DNA from 2 places in the Pseudomonas sp. WHRI 8519 genome. Region 1 is predicted to be linked to the other one. Evidence: predicted binding sites of a transcription regulator. Region 1 holds the regulator's gene; the other holds the start of a gene.
What was found. The regulator FliA, encoded in region 1, starts transcription of late flagellar genes. The targets are predictions, from matches to a motif close to CTAAAGTTTNNNNNNNNNNNGCCGNTAA.
Positions count from the first base shown of each region.

Region 2: the regulator FliA is predicted to act here: its motif matches at 1,913-1,940, upstream of ABRP30_RS24630 (methyl-accepting chemotaxis protein).

Region 1 is NZ_CP167996.1:4,380,308-4,388,120, forward strand. Features, by position in the region: gene motD (flagellar motor protein MotD) at 1-552, opposite strand, end outside; gene ABRP30_RS19910 (flagellar motor protein) at 556-1,296, opposite strand; gene ABRP30_RS19915 (chemotaxis response regulator protein-glutamate methylesterase) at 1,296-2,426, opposite strand; gene ABRP30_RS19920 (chemotaxis protein CheA) at 2,473-4,704, opposite strand; gene ABRP30_RS19925 (protein phosphatase CheZ) at 4,717-5,505, opposite strand; gene ABRP30_RS19930 (chemotaxis response regulator CheY) at 5,524-5,898, opposite strand; gene fliA (RNA polymerase sigma factor FliA) at 6,003-6,743, opposite strand; gene fleN (flagellar synthesis regulator FleN) at 6,740-7,573, opposite strand; gene flhF (flagellar biosynthesis protein FlhF) at 7,667-7,813, opposite strand, start outside.
Region 2 is NZ_CP167996.1:5,373,045-5,380,857, reverse strand. Features, by position in the region: gene ABRP30_RS24640 (acetyl-CoA C-acetyltransferase) at 1-250, shown strand, start outside; gene ABRP30_RS24635 (helix-turn-helix transcriptional regulator) at 321-1,100, shown strand; gene ABRP30_RS24630 (methyl-accepting chemotaxis protein) at 1,156-1,860, opposite strand; partial or broken gene ABRP30_RS24625 (cache domain-containing protein) at 2,062-2,946, opposite strand; gene cueR (Cu(I)-responsive transcriptional regulator) at 3,265-3,669, opposite strand; gene ABRP30_RS24615 (heavy metal translocating P-type ATPase) at 3,666-6,065, opposite strand; gene ABRP30_RS24610 (hypothetical protein) at 6,118-6,504, opposite strand; gene ABRP30_RS24605 (heavy-metal-associated domain-containing protein) at 6,649-6,846, shown strand; gene ABRP30_RS24600 (multidrug effflux MFS transporter) at 6,955-7,813, shown strand, end outside.

The DNA.
Region 1 (7,813 bases):
TTGCGCGGTACGGATCGGCAGGTTGTCGGTAAAGCCCTCGACGTGCACCGGGTTGGCGAACGGTTTGAGGATGTGCGCCACCTTCTCGATGATGTCGAACGCCTGGTCGCTGGGCATGGCATCGCCACTGCCGAACAGCAGCGAGGAATTCAGCTCGATCTCCACCCACAGCTCGTTGGCGCGAATGGTCATCTGGTCGGAGCTGATCAGGTCACCGAAGGCATCGCGCACGTCTTCACTGATGGCTTTGAGCGGGTCGACGCTGGTCTGCGCAAGGCCTGCGTCGGTCTGCTCACTGTCCTTGATCAACGGCTCGGCCGGCCTGACGCTGAGCGGTTGCTCATCGCCGATAGGGATTGGCTTCATGCTCCGCTCAGGGTCGTTGAACACCCCGAGCAGCGCTTGCGAAATGACCTTGTACTTACCCTCGTTGATCGAGGAAATCGAGTACATGACCACGAAAAAGGCGAACAGCAAGGTAATGAAGTCGGCGTACGACACCAGCCATCGCTCGTGGTTTTCATGTTCTTCAGTATGGCGACGGCGACGCATAGGTTACTCCATGAAGCCTTGCAGCTTCAGTTCGATCGAACGCGGGTTCTCACCCTCGGCAATCGACAACAGGCCTTCTAGCAGCATTTCGCGGTAGCGCGACTGGCGCATGACGATGGCCTTGAGCTTGCTCGCGACCGGCAACAGAATCAGGTTGGCACTGGCCACGCCATAAATGGTGGCAACGAACGCCACGGCGATGCCGTTGCCCAGCTGAGACGGGTCGGCCAGGTTGCCCATCACGTGGATCAGGCCCATCACCGCACCGATGATGCCGATGGTCGGCGCGTAGCCGCCCATGCTTTCAAACACCTTGGCAGCCTGGATGTCGCGGCCTTCCTGGGTCAGGAAATCGACTTCGAGGATACTGCGAATGGCCTCGGGCTCGGCGCCGTCGACCAGCAACTGCAAGCCTTTGCGGGCATACGGGTCGGGCTCGCCATCGGCCACACCTTCCAGGCCAAGCAGGCCTTCCTTGCGTGCGGTCAGGCTCCAGTTCACCACCTTGTCGATGCCGCCAGCCAGATCGACCCGCGGCGGGAAGATGATCCAGCGCAAGATCTGTAAGGCACGCTTGAACGATGACAACGGTGACTGCAAAAGCGCCGCCGCCAGGGTACCGCCCAGTACGATCAGGGCTGCCGGGCCATTGAGCAGCGCGCCGACATGGCCACCTTCGAGGAAGTTGCCACCGACGATGGCGACGAAGGCCAGGATCAGTCCGATCAGGCTAAGGACATCCATTACACACACGCCTCGACCAGGTGCTTGCCAATCTCATCCAGGCTGTACACCGCATCGGCCAGGTTGGCTTTGACGATGGCCATGGGCATGCCGTAGATCACGCAACTGGCTTCATCCTGGGCCCACACAGTGCTGCCGCCCTGCTTGAGCAGGCGCGCGCCTTCACGGCCGTCGGCGCCCATGCCGGTCAGCACCACCGACAGCACCTTGTCACCGTACGACTTGGCTGCCGAACCGAAGGTGATGTCCACGCAGGGTTTGTAGTTCAAGCGCTCGTCACCGGGCAGGATCTTCACCGTGCCCCGGCCATCGATCATCATCTGCTTGCCACCGGGGGCAAGCAGGGCCAGGCCTGGGCGCAGCACGTCGCCGTCCTCGGCTTCCTTGACGCTGATCTTGCACAGCTTGTCCAGGCGCTCGGCAAACGCCTTGGTGAACGCCGCCGGCATGTGCTGGATGAGCACGATCGGAGCCGGGAACCCGGCAGGCAATTGCGTCAGTACCCGCTGCAGCGCGACCGGGCCACCGGTCGATGTGCCGATAGCCACCAGTTTGTAGGGCTTGCGCTTGGGCGCGGGCGAATGGCTTGACGCCGGTGCAGCCGCCGCTCGGGCAGGCGCCACGCTGCGTGTGGACGCCGTGCTGGCCAGGCTGCTGGCGGGGGCGTGCGCCACGCTGGCAGGTGCCGGCGCAGGCGCCGCTGCGGTGCTTGGGTAACCACCGAAACGACGGTTGCTGCGCGAAAGGGTGTGCACCTTCTCGCACAGCATCTGCTTGACCTTCTCCGGGTTGCGCGAGATGTCCTCGAAGTTCTTCGGCAGGTAATCCACCGCACCGGCATCCAGCGCGTCGAGGGTCACACGGGCGCCTTCGTGGGTCAGCGAGGAGAACATCAACACCGGTGTCGGGCAGCGCTGCATGATGTGCCGCACGGCGGTGATGCCATCCATCATGGGCATTTCGTAGTCCATGGTGATGACATCGGGCTTGAGCGCCAGCGCCTGGTCGATCGCTTCCCTACCGTTGGTCGCGGTACCGACGACCTGGATCGTCGGGTCCGCCGAGAGGATTTCCGAGACGCGGCGGCGGAAGAAACCCGAATCATCCACCACCAGGACCTTGACTGCCATAAACACTCCATTAGGTGGCGCAGCCCCGCAGGGCGCGCCACCGAAATCAAATACGCCGCGCCGCGTAACGCTTGAGCATGCTCGGTACGTCGAGGATCAGCGCAATGCGACCGTCACCGGTGATGGTGGCGCCGGACATGCCCGGGGTGCCCTGCAGCATCTTGCCCAGCGGCTTGATCACCACCTCTTCCTGGCCCACCAGTTGGTCGACCACGAAGCCGATGCGCTGGGTGCCCACAGAGAGGATCACCACATGGCCCTCGCGCTGCTCCTCGTGCACCTGGCCCTGGACCAGCCAGCGCTTGAGGTAGAACAGCGGCAGCGCCTTGTCGCGCACGATCACCACCTCCTGGCCGTCGACCACGTTGGTGCGCGACAGGTCCAGGTGGAAAATTTCGTTGACGTTGACCAGCGGGAAGGCGAACGCCTGGTTGCCCAGCATCACCATCAGGGTCGGCATGATCGCCAGGGTCAGCGGCACCTTGATGACGATCTTCGAACCCTGGCCTTTGGCCGAGAAGATGTTGATCGAGCCGTTGAGCTGGGAAATCTTGGTCTTGACCACGTCCATACCGACACCACGGCCGGACACATCGGAAATTTCCGTCTTGGTCGAGAAGCCTGGGGCGAAGATCAGGTTGTAGCAGTCCGACTCGCTCAGACGGTCGGCGGCGTCCTTGTCCATCAGGCCCTTTTCCACCGCCTTGGCGCGCAGAATGTTAGGGTCCATGCCTTTGCCGTCATCGGAGATCGACAGCAGGATGTGGTCACCCTCCTGCTCGGCCGACAACACCACGCGGCCGGTACGCGCCTTGCCCGACGCTTCACGCTCTTCAGGCATCTCCACACCGTGGTCAACCGCGTTGCGCACCAAGTGCACCAGGGGGTCGGCCAATGCCTCGACAAGGTTCTTGTCCAAGTCGGTCTCTTCACCGACCAGTTCCAGGTTGATCTCTTTCTTCAACTGGCGGGCCAGGTCGCGGACCAGGCGCGGGAAGCGGCCGAAGACTTTCTTGATCGGCTGCATACGCGTTTTCATCACCGCGGTCTGCAGGTCGGCAGTGACCACGTCCAGGTTCGACACGGCCTTGGACATGGCCTCGTCACCGCTGTTCAGGCCCAGGCGCACCAGGCGGTTACGCACCAGCACCAGTTCGCCGACCATGTTCATGATCTCGTCCAGGCGCGCCGTATCGACGCGCACGGTGGTTTCCGCTTCGCTCACCGCGTGCTTCTCGGCAGCAGGTGCAGGCGCGCGGGCCGGCGCGGCGGGCTTGGCCGCCGCAGCAGGTGCAGGTGCAGGTGCAGGTGCCGGCTTGGCCACAGGCTGGCTGTGCGCCTTGGCGGCCACAGGGGTGGCAACGGCGGCGGGCGCTTCGGCGGTGACCGCATCGCCGGTGAACTTGCCTTTGCCATGCAACTGATCGAGCAGTGCCTCGAACTCGTGCTCGCTGATTTCATCGCTGCTACCGGCAGCTGGCGCTTCGCTGGCCACCGGAGCCACGGCAGCAGGCAGCGCATCCGCCTGGAACGTGCCCTTGCCGTGCAGCTGATCGAGCAGCGACTCGAATTCTTCGTCAGTGATCTCGTCGCTGGCTGGCGCGCTGGCAGAAGCGGCCACAGGCTCTGTGGCAACGCCTTCGGCCGAGAACTGGCCCTTGCCGTGCAACTGGTCGAGCAACGATTCGAATTCGTCGTCGGTGATCTCGTCACCCGAACCGGACAGCGTTTCGCCTTGCAGCTGCTGTTCGGCAGCGGCTGCCTGGGCTTTGACCGCATCGAGCGAGTCGAGCAGCTGCTCGAATTCGGTGTCGGTGATGTCGGCCTCGGCGGCAGGTTCGGCCGGCGCAGGCGCAGCCTCGACCACCGGCGCAGCCGCTTCAGGGCCAGCCGGCTCGGCCAGGCGTGCCAGGGCCGCCAGCAACTCGGGCGTGGCCGGGGTGACTTCACTGCGCTCGCGCACCTGGCCAAACATGCTGTTGACCGTGTCCAGTGCTTCGAGCACCACGTCCATCAGTTCCGCGTCGACCCGGCGCTCACCTTTGCGCAGGATGTCGAACACGTTCTCGGCGATATGGCAGCACTCCACCAGCTCATTGAGCTGGAGGAAGCCGGCGCCCCCTTTTACAGTGTGGAAACCGCGAAAGATCGCATTGAGCAGGTCGGCATCATCGGGCCGGCTTTCCAGCTCGACCAGTTGCTCGGACAGTTGCTCAAGAATTTCGCCGGCTTCTACCAGGAAATCCTGAAGGATTTCTTCATCGGCGCCGAAGCTCATTAAACGTGCTCCTCAAAAACCCAGGCTGGACAGCAGATCATCGACATCGTCCTGACCGGACACGACGTCTTCACGCTTATCGGCATGAATCTGCGGACCTTCACCCCGAGCCGGATATTTTTCTTCATCTTTTTCCGCGCGCAGCTGTTGGTGGTCATGTTCGATACCGGCAAAACGGTCGACCTGACTGGCCATCAGCACGAGCTTGAGCAGATTGCTTTCGACTTCGGTCACAAGCGCAGTCACCCGCTTGATCACCTGGCCGGTCAGGTCCTGATAGTCCTGAGCCAGCAGAATGTCATTGAGGTGGCCGGATACCTTGCGGTTACCTTCAGCGCTGTGCGTCAGGAAACTGTCGACACGCTTGACCAACTCGCGAAATTCCGGCGCAGCGACTTCGCGGCGCATGAAACGCTGCCAGTCGACACTGAGGCTCTGCGCTTCAGCAGCCAGGTCGTTGAGCACGGGCGTGCTCTCCTCCACCAGGTCCATGGTGCGGTTGGCGGCGCCTTCAGTCAGCTTGACCACATAGGACAAGCGTTCGGTGGCATCGGTGATCTGCGAGACTTCCTCGGCCTGCGGCATGCGCGGGTCGATCTGGAAGCTGACGATCGCACTGTGCAGCTCGCGCGTGAGCTTGCCGACTTCCTGATACAAGCCGCGGTCGCGGGTCTGGTTGAGCTGATGAATCAGCTGCACCGCCTCGCCGAACCGGCCCCGTTCCAGGCTTTCGACCAGTTCCTGAGCATGCTTCTTCAGGGTTGACTCAAACTCCCCCAAAGACGTTTGTGTTGATTCCATGGCGCCCCCTGACTTTGTTCAGCCGTTGACGCGTTCGAAGATCTTCTCGATCTTTTCTTTGAGCACCTGGGCGGTGAACGGCTTGACCACATACCCATTCACACCGGCCTGAGCCGCTTCGATGATCTGGTCGCGCTTGGCTTCGGCCGTCACCATCAGTACCGGCATACCCTTCAGGCGCTCGTGGGCACGTACCTTGCGCAGCAAGTCGATACCGGACATGCCAGGCATGTTCCAGTCGGTCACCAGGAAGTCGTAATGGCCGCTTTCGAGCATCGGCAACGCCGTGGTGCCGTCGTCAGCTTCGTCGGTATTGGTGAAGCCCAGATCACGCAACAGGTTCTTGATGATCCGCCGCATCGTCGAAAAGTCGTCAACGATGAGGATTTTCATGTCTTTGTTCAATTAGACCTCCAAGCAGTCTCAAACGCGCTCGGCCCCGAGCGCGCATTCAATCAATTCGGTACAACGTGAAAACGACTGCAACGACCCCGGGCTCAACGCGCCCGCCATTCCCCAAGACGGCTGCGCAAACGCGCGGCGCACTGGCTGTGCAGCTGGCTGACACGCGATTCGCTGACCCCCAGTACCTCACCGATTTCCTTGAGGTTCAGCTCTTCGTCATAGTACAGCGCCAGTACCAGCCGCTCGCGCTCCGGCAGGTTGGCGATGGCATCGGTCAGGGCGGCCTGGAAGCGCTCGTCCTCCAGGTCGCGCGACGGCTCGACCTGGCCACTGGCGCCCTCCTCGTGCAGCCCTTCGTGCTCGCCGTCCTGCAACAGGTCGTCAAAGCTGAACAGGCGGCTACCCAGGGTATCGTTCAAAATCCCGTAGTAATCATCGAGACTCAACTTGAGTTCGGCCGCAACTTCATGATCTTTAGCGTCGCGGCCGGTTCTTGCTTCCACAGCGCGCATCGCATCGCTGACCATACGCGTGTTGCGGTGCACCGAACGCGGTGCCCAATCACCTTTGCGTACCTCGTCGAGCATGGCGCCGCGGATGCGGATGCCGGCGTAGGTTTCAAAGCTGGCGCCCTTGCTGGCGTCGTATTTGTTGGCGACCTCAAGCAAGCCGATCATGCCGGCCTGGATCAGGTCTTCCACCTGCACGTTGGCAGGCAGGCGCGCCAGCAGGTGGTAGGCAATGCGCTTGACCAGCGGCGCGTAGCGTTCAACCAGATCGTACTGGGCGTCTTTGGACGCCTTGCTGTACATCTTGAACCCGCTCGCACTCATAGGACCGGCCCTGCACTGGTTGGCTGCACCAGGCGTTCGACGAAGAACTCCAGATGCCCGCGCGGGTTGGCCGGCAGCGGCCAGCTGTCGACCTTCTGGGCAATGGCCTTGAAGGCCAGCGCACACTTGGAACGAGGGAAGGCTTCGTAGACTGCCCGCTGCTTCTGCACCGCCTTGCGCACACACTCGTCATACGGCACGGCGCCGACGTATTGCAGGGCAACGTCAAGGAAGCGATCAGTGACCTTGGTCAACTTGGCGAACAGGTTGCGCCCTTCCTGCGGGCTTTGCGCCATGTTGGCCAGCACGCGGAAACGGTTCATCCCGTAATCGCGATTGAGCAGCTTGATCAGCGCGTAGGCGTCGGTGATCGAGGTCGGCTCGTCGCACACCACCAGCAGCACTTCCTGGGCTGCACGCACGAAACTGACTACCGAGTCACCAATCCCCGCAGCGGTGTCTATCACCAGCACGTCGAGGTTGTCGCCGATCTCGCTGAAGGCCTGGATCAGCCCGGCATGCTGGGCCGGCGCCAGGTGCACCATGCTCTGGGTGCCGGAGGCCGCCGGCACGATGCGCACACCGCCCGGGCCCTGCAACAGCACGTCGCGCAGCTCGCAGCGCCCTTCAATGACATCGGCCAGGGTGTGTTTGGGGGTCAGGCCCAGCAACACGTCGACGTTGGCAAGGCCCAGGTCGGCGTCAAGCAGCATGACCCGGCGGCCGAGTTCGGCCAGTGCCAGGGACAGGTTCACTGAAACGTTAGTCTTGCCGACGCCACCTTTGCCACCGGTCACGGCGATCACCTGTACGGGATGCATGCTACCCATGTTCGTTGTTCACCTTGTCTCGCTTGGACCCAAGCCACACGTGGGGCATGACAGCGGTCCCCTTGGTGTAGGTATTTTGCATACGCTTGATCATCAACCCGCTCTCCTTGGGTTGTGATAGAGATCAGCGAACATGTCGGCCATGGCCTCTTCGCTGGGCTCATCCTGCAACTGCACATTGACCGCGCGGCTAACCAGTTGGTGCGCCCGCGGCAAGTGCAGGTCGTCAGGAATGCGCGG
Region 2 (7,813 bases), 990 kb from region 1:
GCTCAAGGCCTGGGAGAGTGCCGAGTACTGTCGCGAGCGGCTGGGGCTGGATGCACCGCTGGGCGCGATCGATCGGAGCAAGCTCAACGTCAAGGGCAGTTCATTGGCGGCAGGGCACCCGTTCGCGGCGACCGGGGGGCGGATCCTGGCCAACCTGGCCAAACTGCTGGCGACGGCGGGGAAGGGGCGAGGCTTGATTTCGATCTGCGCGGCGGGCGGGCAGGGGGTGACAGTGATCGTCGAGCGGTGACCGCCTGTAGGGCTGCAGGGTGCCGGTAGGCGGTGTTAGGCTTGTCTGGTCAGAACCACAAGAACTCACTATGCCGAGTATCGGACACCCCCGCGCCATTCCAGCCCTGGTCCATTTGCCCAGGCCGCTCTATGCCCGTGCTGAAAGCCTGGGGGCCGGCTCCTGGACCACTCGCCACAGCCACGACTGGGTGCAGTTTTCCTATGCGATCAGCGGTGTGCTGGGTGTCTACACGCGTGATGGCAGCTATTTCGCCCCACCGCAATGGGGTGTGTGGATTCCCGCCGACGCTGAACACGAAGTGGTGACGTCCGGGCGGGCGGAAATGCGCAGCCTGTACATTCGCCGCGACGCTTGCCCTTGGGCTTCGGCGCAGTGCCGGGTGTTGGAAGTGACACCGCTGGCGCGTGAGTTGATCAAGCAGTTCTGTGTTTTCCCAGCGCACTATCCCGAAGGCGATAGCGTCGAAGGCCGCTTGGTCTCGGTACTGCTCGATCAGCTTCGTACTTTGCCTGAAGTGGGGTTCTCCCTGCCGCTGCCGCGGCATGCCGGCTTGCTGGCGCTGTGCAACAGCTTGATTGCCGCGCCGGATCAGGTGCAAACCTTGCAGCAGTGGGCCGGCCAATTGCAGTGCTCGGAAAAGACCCTGATGCGCCTTTTTCAGCGCGAGACGGGGTTGAGCTTTCGTAACTGGCGTCAACGCATGCGGTTATTGTCGTCACTGGCGTTGCTGGAGACGGGGGCGAGTGTGACAGACGCGGCGCTGGGCTGCGGCTATGACTCGACGTCGGCCTACATCGCCGCCTTCAAGCAATTGTTTGGCTCTACACCGGGTGAGTTGACGTTGTAGCGGGGGGCCGGCCTCTTCTCGGGGAACCTGCGAAGAGGCCGGTGCAGCCTGCCGGTCAGGTGCGGAAGCGTCGTACCAGCGAATCCAGCTCATTGGACAACCCGGCCAGGCTTTCCGAGTCCTGCCGCGCCGCCTGCGCCAGGTCGGCCACCAACTGCGCATCACCGTGGATCTGGCTGATATGGCGGTTGATGTCTTCGGCAACCTGGTGCTGTTCTTCTGCCGCGGTGGCGATTTGCGTGTTCATGTCGCGGATGATGTCCACCGACTCGCGTATCTGGCCAAAGCTGTCGCGGGCCAGGCCAATGCGGTTGACCGACTGCTGCGACACTTCCAGGCTGGCATGCATCTGCTCGGCCACTTCGGCGGTACGGCTGGCCAGGTTGCCAAGCAGCCCATCGATTTCAGCCGTCGAGTCGGCGGTGCGCTTGGCCAGCGCCCGGACCTCGTCGGCCACTACCGCAAACCCGCGGCCCTGTTCGCCGGCGCGGGCGGCTTCGATCGCGGCATTGAGCGCCAGCAGGTTGGTCTGTTCGGCAATCGAGCGAATGGTACCGAGGATCGACTGAATGGCATTGCTGTCGCGCTCCAATTGCTGGATCGACTGCGCCGACTGCTCGATCTCCTGGCTCAGCCGGTCGACACTGTTGACCGCCGCATCGATCTGCTGCTGGCCTTCGCGGGCCTGTTGCTGGCCGCTGTCGGCCGACTGCGCGGCCTGGCTGCAGGAGCGGGCGACCTCGTTGGCGGTGGCGACCATTTCGTGGAATGCGGTGGAGACCATGTCCACCGCTTCGCGCTGGCGCCCGGCGGCCTCGGCCATGTCGCTGGAGACCTGAGTGGAGCTGGTGGAGGTGCTCAGGATCTTGCTCGCCGCCGAGCCGATATGCTGGATCAGGCTGCGGATGGCGCCGAGGAACTGGTTGAACCAACCGGCCAGTTGCGCCGTTTCATCACGGCCACGGACTTCCAGGTTGCGGGTCAGGTCGCCTTCGCCCTGGGCGATGTCCTCCAGGCCACTGGAAACGCTGTTGATGGGGCGCACGATGAGTTTGGCGAACGTGGCGCCGACCACGGCGAACAGCGCAGCCAGCACCAGCGCGACGCCGCCGATGAGCCAGGTGAGGCGGGTGGTGGTCTGCATCACTTCGCTTTGTTGGATCAGGCCTATGAAGGTCCAACCGAGTTTTTCGTCGGGGTAGACGTTGGCCATGTAGCGCACGCCGCCGATTTCGACCTCAGCCAAGCCCTTGCCGGCTTTGGCCAGCTCGGCATAACCGTCGCCGAAGCTGGCCAGCTGTTTGAAATTGTGACTGGCATCGCGTGGGTCGACCATCACGTTACCGTTGTTTTCCATGAGGATCAGGTAGCCGCTTTCGCCCAGCTTGATCTGCTGGACGATCTCGGTCAGGCCCTTGAGCGATACGTCGATGTTGACCACGCCACCGGGGCTGCCCAGTTGGTTGGCAACGGTGCGCACGGTGCTGACCAGTACGGCATCGTCGCCGGCCCAGTAGTACGGGGCGGTGCGCAGGGTCTTGCCAGGGTTGGCCATGGCCGCCTGGTACCAGGGGCGGGTGCGCGGGTCGTAGTTGCTCATGTTCGGATCGCCTGGCCAGAAGGCGTAGCCGCCGTCCTGCAGGCCATAGGACACGTAGGCGTAGTCCGGATGGCTTTTGGCCAGGCGCGTGAACAGTTCGTACAGTGTCTTGTCCTGTTCGCTGGGTGTGATTTGCGCAGCGTCGGCGCTGATGTGTTTCTTGACGTTGTCGCCGCTACCGGTGACCTGGGGGAGGCTGGCCAGGTAGTCGACGTTTTGGGTGATGCCCTGGAAAAACAGGTTCATCGCGTTACTGACCTGGCGGATTTCCCGGCTGCTGCCGTCAAGAAAACCGTCGCGGGCTTCGCCGCGCAGGTTGATGACCACCAAGGTGGCTACGAGGACGATGGGCAGTGCGGCGATGACCGCGAATGCCCAGGTCAGTTTCTGTTTGATGTTCATCGACGCTCCCGGAATTTATTTTTTTCGACACGCGAGGCAGGTAGAAACTGTATCGGCGGCATCCGGGTTTTTTTGAGTGAAAATGCCCGTATTTATTGGGCAAAGGCGCATTTGGCGACTATTCGGTCGGCTCCAGGCTAATATGGCATACCAAGCGTGGGCTCAACTGCAGCATTCACTCCCTTTTGCGAGATCTTTGAGAATCGGGCAATCAGGCCGGTCATTGCCTTTGCAGTGCGCTACCAGTTCGCTCAAGGTGTCACGCAGGCTGGCCAGTTCCTCGATACGCCGGTTCAGCTCATCGATGTGTTGCAGCGCCAGCGCCTTCACGTCGGCGCTGGCGCGCTGCCGGTCCTGCCACAGGGTCAGCAGCTTGCCCACCTCTTCCAGGGAAAACCCAAGGTCGCGTGAGCGCTTGATGAAGGCAAGGCTGTGCAAGTCCTCTGGCTGGTACAGGCGGTACCCGCTGTCGCTGCGGGTGGCCTGCTTGAGCAGGCCGATGGCTTCGTAATAGCGGATCATCTTGGTGCTGAGCCCGCTGCGGCGGGCGGCCTGGCCGATATTCATGGGGCCTCCTGCGAGGTGCTGGTGGGTTTCCAGGTCTTGAGCCACAAGGCGTTGCTTACCACGCTGACGCTGGACAACGCCATGGCGGCGCCGGCCACTACTGGGTTCAGATAACCCAGCGCGGCCAGCGGAATGCCGATGAGGTTGAAGATGAATGCCCAGAACAGATTCTGGCGGATTTTCGCATAGGTCTTGCGGCTGATTTCCAGGGCGGCAGGCACCAGGCGCGGGTCACCACGCATCAGGGTGATGCCGGCAGCCTGCATGGCCACGTCGGTGCCGCCCCCCATGGCGATGCCGATATCGGCGGCGGCAAGCGCTGGGGCGTCGTTGATACCGTCGCCGACCATCGCCACTACACCACCCTTTTTCAGCTCGGCTACCGTGGCGGCCTTGTCGGCCGGGAGCACTTCGGCGTGTACATCGTCGATGCCGAGGGTGTCGGCGACCACCTTGGCGCTACCGCGATTGTCGCCGGTCAACAGGTGGCTGCTGATATGGCGTTCGTGCAGGGCTGAGATAGCCTGTTGGGCACCTGGCTTGAGGCTGTCGCCGAAGGCGAACAACCCCAGCACGCGAGGCTGTGGGCCCCGTTCAATCAGCCAGGACAGGGTACGGCCTTCGGCTTCCCAGGCCTGTGCCTGTGTGGCGAGGGCGCCGGGTTGCAGGTTGCATTCGTCGAGCAGGCGCCGGTTGCCCAAGGCCAGTTCACGGCCTTGCACCTGGCCAGCGATACCGCGGCCGGTAAGGGACTGGCTGCCGGTTACCGTGGGCACCTCCAGCCCCTGCCCGGTGCAGGCATCGAGCACTGCCTTCGCCAAGGGGTGTTCGCTGCCCCGTTGCAGGGCAGCGGCCAAGCGAAGCATTTCAGCTTTCTCACCGACCAGTGCCTGGCTGTGGACAACGCGCGGGCTGCCAGAGGTGAGCGTACCGGTTTTGTCGAACACCACGCGGTTCACTGCATGGGCGCGCTCCAGTGCCTCGGCGTCCTTGATCAGGATGCCGTGGCGCGCGGCAACGCCTGTGCCCGCCATGATCGCCGCAGGTGTGGCCAGGCCAAGGGCGCAAGGGCAGGCAATCACCAGCACGGCGACGGCATTGATCAGCGCAGTCTGCAGCGGGGCGCCGGCCAGTGACCAGCCGATCAGGGTCAGCAGTGCGATCAACAGCACGGCCGGCACGAAGATCTGGCTGACCCGGTCTACCAGTTTCTGGATGGGCGCCTTGGCAGCCTGGGCATCTTCGACCAGGCGGATGATGCGGGCCAGCACGGTTTCTGCACCCAGCCCCCGGGTACGCACCAGCAGCCGGCCTTCGCCGTTGATCGCGCCGCCGGTAACGCTATCGCCCGGTTGCTTGGGCACTGGCAGGCTCTCGCCGCTGATCAGGGCTTCGTCGGCGTGGCTGTTGCCTTCTTCCACTTCACCATCGACCGGGAAGCGCTCCCCTGGCTTGACCAGCACCAGGTCACCGAGCTGCAATCGGGCAATTGCAACGTCTTCTTCGTGGCCATCGACCACCCTCACTGCGCGCTCTGGGCGCAGCGCCTCGAGGGCACGGATGGCGCTGGCGGTCTGGCGTTTGGCGCGGCTTTCAAGGTACTTGCCCAACAACACCAGGGCGATCACCACCGCCGACGCCTCGAAGTACAGATGCGGGGCCATCCCGGCCGGTGCCTTGGCCCATTGGTACAAGCTAAGGCCGTAACCGGCACTGGTGCCCAGCGCGACCAGCAGGTCCATATTGCCGGCGCCAGCGCGCACAGCCTTGTAGGCCGCTACATAAAAGCGGGCACCAAGGATGAACTGCACGGGGGTGGCCAGCGCGAATTGCGCCCAAGCCGGCAACATCCAGTGCACACCAAAGGGTTGCAGCAGCATCGGCAACACCAGGGGCAGGGCCAACACAAGGGCGGCGCCTACGGCCAGACGTTCGTTGCGCAGTCGGCGCTGGACGGCTTGCTGATCGTTGTCGGCCGGCAGCGGCAGGCTGGCACCGTAGCCGGCCTTTTCGACCGCGCCGAGCAACAGGTTGTCATCAAGGCCCTGCAGCACCTGAAGGTGGGCACGTTCGTTGGCAAGGTTGACACTCACCTGCTCAACGCCCGGTAGTTTACCGAGTGCGCGCTCGACACGGCCGACGCAACTGGCGCACGTCATGCCCTCGATCCGTAGCTCCAGGGTGCGGGTCGGTACCTGGTACCCGGCGCTGCGCACGGCCTCGACCAAGGCCGGCAGGCTGCCGGCCGGGGCTTGGACCCTGGCCTGTTCGTTGGCGAGGTTGACGCTGACCTGTTCAGCGCCATTGACCTTGCGCAGCGCGCGCTCGACGCGGCCAGCACAGCTGGCGCAGGTCATGCCGGAGATCGGCAGGTCGAATGAAGTGGATGCGGGCATGGCTCTCCTCCTTGGACAGGCCACCAGCATCAACCTTGCCATGTGGGGAAGGTCAATAGTCCAGGCTGGCTCGCCTCAGTACCAGCCCATTGTGGCCCATGGCAATGCGGTACTTGTTGATCTGGCCCGCTTGCAGGGTCAGCCGGGTGCTACGCTGGTCTTCCAGGCCGGGCGCGCAGCCGGGCATCTGCCCCGGCAGCAGGCGCAAGCGCACGTCAACAGGGCCGGGCGGCAGGTTGAAGGAGGCCGACTGCTCCTGGAACACGCGCCCGGAGAGCTGGTCGTTCAGATAGACACCGATTTCGCAGCTGGTGGCCACTTCCAGGCGTTCGCGTGAAATGATCAGCACGCTGTAGTCCGAGTTGCCTTCGGCGCTTGCCGGTGGCACTGCTGCCAGCGTGCCCAATAGCCCGACAACGCCCACTGCTGTCCTGAACATGAAGAATCTCCTGCTTGCCGAATCGTAAAGGCGCAGCTTGGCCGAGGTTGGTAGGGATTTCCAGCCCGGCCGTTCGATGCAGAACTTGACCTTGCCCCGATGGCAAGCTTGAAACTGCGCCAAACCCTGAAGGAGGCAACACCCATGCAAGTGTTCAACGTACAAGGCATGACCTGTGGCCATTGCGTCAAGGCGGTGACCCGCGCGGTACAGGACCAGGACGCGAGCGCCAAGGTCGAGGTCGATCTGGCCGGCAGGCAGGTGCGTGTGCAGAGCGCTCTGGCTGCTGAGCAGTTGCTGGCAGCGATTCGTGAAGAGGGCTACCAGGCCGACGTGGCCTGAAGTCGAATGGGACGCTTCTGCGGCCCTGTTTTGTTGCAAATGTTTTCATGCTGATGGCGTCGCTTGCAGGTAGACTTACGCACTTGCTTAGCCTGCTATGGATTCCTGATGAACCTGCGAATGGTGCTGATCCTGGGCGCACTCAGTGCGTTCGGGCCCCTTGCGATCGACTTTTACCTGCCCGCCTTCCCGGCCATGGCGCAGGCGTTCGCCACCGACGAAAAACACGTCCAGACCACGCTGGCCGCCTACTTCCTCGGCCTGTCGCTCGGGCAACTGGCGTATGGGCCGGTGGCCGATCGCTTTGGCCGGCGCAAGCCGCTGCTGTTTGGCGTCACGCTGTTTACCCTGGCGTCGTTGGCCTGCGCCTACGCGCCAAACCTGGACACGCTGATCTTGGCGCGCTTCGTCCAGGCGCTGGGCGGCTGCGCCGGAATGGTGTTGTCACGGGCCATCGTCAGTGACAAGTGCGACCCGGTGGCCTCGGCCAAAGTGTTCTCACAACTGATGCTGGTGATGGGGTTGGCGCCAATTCTTGCACCGATGCTCGGCGGCGTACTGGTGAACCTGGCGGGTTGGCAGTCGATTTTCCTGACATTGAGCCTGTTCAGTGCTGCTTGCTTGCTGGCGGTCGGCCTGGGGTTGCCAGAGAGCTTACCTGCGCACATGCCGCGCCAGCCGTTGTCGGGCGCTTTGCGTCAATACCTTCGGTTGCTGGCTGACCGCACGTTCTTTGGCCATGCATTGACCGGAGGGATCGCCATCGCGGGTATGTTTGCCTACATCGCCGGTTCACCGTTCGTGTTCATAAAGCTTTACGGTGTGCCGGCCGAGCACTACGGCTGGTTGTTCGGTACCAATGCGGCAGGTTTCATCCTGGTGGCGCAGATCAACGCGCGTCTGCTGGCAAAGCGTGGGCCGGCCTTCCTGCTGGTGCGTGCAGTATGGCTGTACCTGGCTGCGGGGC